One region of the Streptomyces sp. TN58 genome, then DNA from elsewhere that is predicted to be linked to it. Evidence: riboswitches for the same ligand, from Rfam matches in the RefSeq annotation. Region 1 holds a riboswitch; the other holds the start of a gene.
What was found. A riboswitch is a leader RNA that binds a small molecule or an ion and turns the genes downstream of it on or off. The one in region 1 is predicted to bind S-adenosylmethionine.

Region 1 (2,389 bases):
GGTGTTCAGGACGACGGTGGTCAGCGCCGGGTCGAGCTGACCGTTCTCGATGAGCTTCTTCGTCACGCCGACGGTCACGCCGCCCGCGGTCTCGGCGAAGATGCCCTCGGTCTGCGCGAGGATCTTGATGGCCTCGACGACCTGCTCGTCGGTCACGTCCTCGACGAAGCCGCCGGTGCGTCGCGCGATGTCCAGGACGTACGGGCCGTCCGCCGGGTTGCCGATGGCGAGGGACTTGGCGATGGTGTTCGGCTTCTGCGGGCGGACCACGTCGTGCCCGGCCTTGAAGGCGGTCGACACCGGGGAGCAGCCCTCGGCCTGGGCGCCGAAGATCTTGTACGGCTTGTCCTCTACGAGACCGAGCCTGATCAGCTCCTGCAGACCCTTGTCGATCTTCGTGAGCTGGGAGCCGGACGCGATCGGGATGACGATCTGGTCAGGCAGCTGCCAGCCGAGCTGCTCGCAGATCTCGTACGCCAGGGTCTTGGAGCCCTCGCCGTAGTACGGGCGCAGGTTGACGTTGACGAAGCCCCAGCCCTCGCCCAGCGGGTCGCCGATGAGCTCGGAGCAGAAGCGGTTGACGTCGTCGTAGTTGCCCTCGATGCCGACCAGGTCGCCGCCGTACACACCGGCCATGACGACCTTGCCCTGCTCCAGGTCGTGCGGGATGAACACGCAGGAGCGGAAGCCGGCCCGGGCGGCCGCGGCGCCGACGGCGCCGGCCAGGTTGCCGGTGGAGGAGCAGGACAGGGTGGTGAAGCCGAAGGCGCGGGCGGCCTCGACGGCGATGGCGACGACGCGGTCCTTGAAGGAGTGCGTCGGGTTGCCGGAGTCGTCCTTGACGTACAGCTTGCCGGTGACGCCCAGCTCCTTGGCCAGGTTCTCCGCGTCGACGAGCTTGGTGAAGCCGGGGTTCAGGCTGGGCTTGGACGCCACGTCGGCGGGGACGGGCAGCAGCGGCGCGTAGCGCCAGATGTTGTTCGGGCCGGCCTCGATCGCGGCGCGCAGGGCCGCCGGGTCACCGGTCGGGAGCTCGTAGGCGACTTCCAGCGGCCCGAAGCACTCGGCGCACGCGAAGATGGGACCGAGCTCGAAGCGGGTACCGCACTCGCGACACGAAAGGCCGGTGGCAGGTCCGAGATCGACAGAGGTGGCGACAGTCTGTGCAGCCATGATGGCGAGGCCCTTTCTCCTCATCTTCCCCATGGCGCATTTCGCCATGAGACGGAATTGGCACCTTCCCTAGCCGGGGACCTCGTCGACGAGCGCTGCTGCGCGATCGCGAGAACCGACTGGAGGGTTGCCGGGGCTTCAACGGGCCGTGTCCCTCTGCCCCTCTGGATGAGCGGTATGGCACCGGCATACGCGCTCTGCGGCGCGCCGGTGCGTTTGTACGCGGGGGACCCCGGCATGCGGTGGTCCTTCGCGTTGTTCAAGACTGTAACCGAAGGGGCGGGCGGTTGAGACAGCCGTCCGAACCGCGAGATGGATCACATAACGGCCGATAACGCCGACGAGCAGGGAGTGCTGAGGGTGCTGGAAGAGGTGGAGCGCTGGCTGGCCGACCGCTCCTGGTCCGCCGCCGACCGACCGCTCGACCAGCTGCTCGACCTCAAACGGGCGGCCGGGACCACGGTCTCCGTGGTGCTGCCCGCGCTGGACGAGGAGGCGACGGTCGGCGCGATCGTCGAGGTCGTCCGGCGTGAGCTGATCGAGGGACTGCCGGTCCCCCTCGTGGACGAGCTGGTCGTGGTCGACTCCGGCTCCGCCGACCGGACCGCCGAGGTCGCGGCCAAGGCGGGCGCCCGGGTGGTGCACCGCGACGAGATCCTGCCGCGGATCCCGGCGCTGCCCGGCAAGGGCGAGGTGCTGTGGCGCTCGCTGCTGGCCACCATTGGCGACATCGTCTGCTTCGTCGACGCCGACCTGCGCGACTTCTCCGCCTCCTTCGTCTCCGGGATCGTCGGCCCGCTGCTCACCGACCCCGAGGTGCAGTTCGTCAAGGCGATGTACGACCGCCCGCTCGGCGCGGAGTTCGACGGCCTCGCCCCCGGCAGGACCCCCGGCCCCGGCCAGGGCGGCCGGGTCACGGAGCTGGTCGCCCGCCCGCTGCTGAACCTGCACTGGCCGCAGCTGGCCGGCTTCGTCCAGCCGCTGGGCGGCGAGTACGCCGTACGGCGCACCCTGCTGGAGCGGCTGCCGTTCCCCGTCGGCTACGGCGTCGAGCTGGGCCTGCTGGTCGACGCGCTGCACACGGTCGGACTGGACGCGCTGGCCCAGGTGGACGTGGGCGTACGGCTGCACCGGCACCAGGACGGGCAGGCACTCGGCCGGATGGCCGCGGCGATCTACCGGACGGCGCAGGTACGGCTCTCGCGCGGGCACCTCG
Region 2 (2,389 bases), 1.3 Mb from region 1:
TGGAGAAGCTCGGCGTCAACCTCGACCTGAGCACCGCGCGCGTCGTCGAGGTCGCCGAGGAGGCCGGCATCACCTTCTGCTTCGCGGTGAAGTTCCACCCCGCCCTGCGGCACGTCGCGGGAGCCCGCCGCGAGCTGGGCATCCGGACCACCTTCAACATCCTCGGCCCGCTCACCAACCCGGCCCGCGTACGCGCCCAGGCCACCGGCGTGGCCGATCCCCGGATGGCGCCCATCGTGGCCGGCGTGCTCGCCGAGCGCGGTTCCTCCGCGCTGGTCTTCCGCGGGGACGACGGCCTCGACGAACTGACCACCACGGCGACCTCCCGCGTCTGGTGGGTCCGCGACGGGAAGGTCACCGAGCAGTCCTTCGACCCGCGCGACGTCGGCATCCCCCTGGTCGACGTCTCCGCCCTGGCCGGCGGGGACCCCTCCTTCAACGCGGACGTGGCACGCCGCCTGCTGGCCGGCGAGACCGGACCCGTACGCGACGCCGTACTGCTGAACTCCGCGGCCGCCCTCGTCGCCCTCGACCCGGGCACGGGCAGCCTGGAGGAGCAGATCACGGCCGGCATCACCCGCGCGGCCGAGTCCATCGACTCGGGCGCCGCCCGGGCCGCCCTGGAGCGCTGGGTGAGCGCCAGCAACGCCTGACCCGGCACACGGTTCACGCCAGACCCCGGTCCGCATGGCGGACCGGGGTCTTGTGCGCGGCGCATCGTGTGGCAGGATGCTCGCAAGGTCACGAGTGACAGCGTTCAGGCCCCGGCTTGCTGTCCGGCAACCCTCCTTCCGTGGCGGGGTGCCCCGGGTGATGACCAGGTCGTAGGCGGCAAGGCCTACGGCAAGCGCGGATCCCTCGACACCAGGGGTCCTGGTCTTTCGAGGAGCGTTTTCCGTGAGCAAGCGAATGCGATAGGGCGACCGACGCCCCGACTTCACCCCCTCGGACCAGGGTCACCTCCGCGTACCGCGGCACCCCGTCCGAGGCCCCTCCCGTACCCCGGACGGCCGCACCGCCGTACCCGCGTACGGGCACACCGAAGCCATTCAGCCCTGCCTGCCGGGAGATACCGCCATGTCCGCATCCCTGAACGCCGTCGCCACCGCCACCGCCCAGGACCCCGCCCGCACCGAACCGCTCGCCGTCCTCGGCCGCGACGTCACCGTCCCGCTGGTCACCGGAGGCGAGGTCAGCTACGCGGCCCTCGACTACGCGGCCAGCGCCCCCGCCCTCCAGCGGGTCTGGGACGACGTCGCCGCCTACGCCCCGTACTACGGCAGCGTCCACCGCGGCGCCGGCTACCTCTCCCAGCTGTCCACCGACCTCTTCGAGCAGAGCCGGGCCACCGTCGCCGAGTTCCTCGACTGCCGCCCCCACGACCAGGTCGTCTTCACCCGCTCCACCACCGACTCCCTGAACCTGCTCGCCGCGGCGCTCCCGGCCGGCTGCCAGGTCTTCGTCTTCGAGACCGAGCACCACGCCTCGCTCCTGCCGTGGACGAACGCGCACGTCACCTACCTCGACGCGCCGCGCACCCCGGACGAGGCCGTCGCCGTCCTGGAGCGGGCCCTCGCCGACCGCACTGCGTCAATCGAAGAGGGCCACGGCCCGGCGCTCGTGTGCGTCACCGGCGCGTCCAACGTCACCGGCGAGCTGTGGCCGGTGAAGGAACTCGCCGCCGCCGCACACGCCCACGGCGCGCGGATCGTCCTGGACGCCGCCCAACTGGCCCCGCACCACCCCGTCTCCGTGCGGGACCTCGACGTCGACTGGGTCGCCTTCTCCGGCCACAAGCTGTACGCCCCCTTCGGCTCGGGAGTCCTCGCCGGCCGCGCCGACTGGCTCCGGCAGGCCGACCCGTACCTGGCCGGCGGCGGCGCCTCCCGCAAGGTCTCCCGGCGCGAGGACGGCGGCGTCGACGTCGAGTGGCACACCACGGCCGCCCGCCACGAGGCCGGCTCCCCGAACGTCATCGGCGTCTACTCCATCGCCTCGGCCTGCCGGGCCCTGACCGAAGCGGGCTTCGAGACGCTCGTCGCCCGCGAGCAGCGCCTCGTCGCGAAGGTGCGGGAAGGCCTGGCCGAGGTCCCGGCCGTCCGGGTCCTGTCCCTCTTCGGGGACGACGCCCCGCGGGTCGGCGTCATCTCCTTCGTCGTGGACGGCTGGAACAGCTCCCACTTCGCCGCCGCGCTCTCCGCCGAGTACGGGATCGGCGTACGGGACGGGCTGTTCTGCGCCCACCCGCTGGTGCGGACCCTGCTGGGCGGCGAGCCGCAGGCCCAGGGCGAGTGCGGGGCCCCCGAGGCCGCCCCGGGCGAGCGCTCCCTGAACGCGATCCGCGTCAGCTTCGGCGCGGGCACCCCGGACGAGCACGTGGACCGCTTCG

Region 2: linked by a shared signal. The riboswitch ahead of BSL84_RS09420 (aminotransferase class V-fold PLP-dependent enzyme) and the one ahead of thrC (threonine synthase) in region 1 are both predicted to bind S-adenosylmethionine.

The regions. Positions count from the first base shown of each region.
Region 1 covers NZ_CP018870.1:3,333,336-3,335,724, forward strand. The annotation lists gene thrC (threonine synthase) at 1-1,197, opposite strand, end outside; SAM riboswitch class I at 1,191-1,348, opposite strand; gene BSL84_RS15040 (glucosyl-3-phosphoglycerate synthase) at 1,534-2,389, shown strand, end outside.
Region 2 covers NZ_CP018870.1:2,071,458-2,073,846, reverse strand. The annotation lists gene trpD (anthranilate phosphoribosyltransferase) at 1-653, shown strand, start outside; SAM riboswitch class IV at 740-856, shown strand; gene BSL84_RS09420 (aminotransferase class V-fold PLP-dependent enzyme) at 1,078-2,389, shown strand, end outside.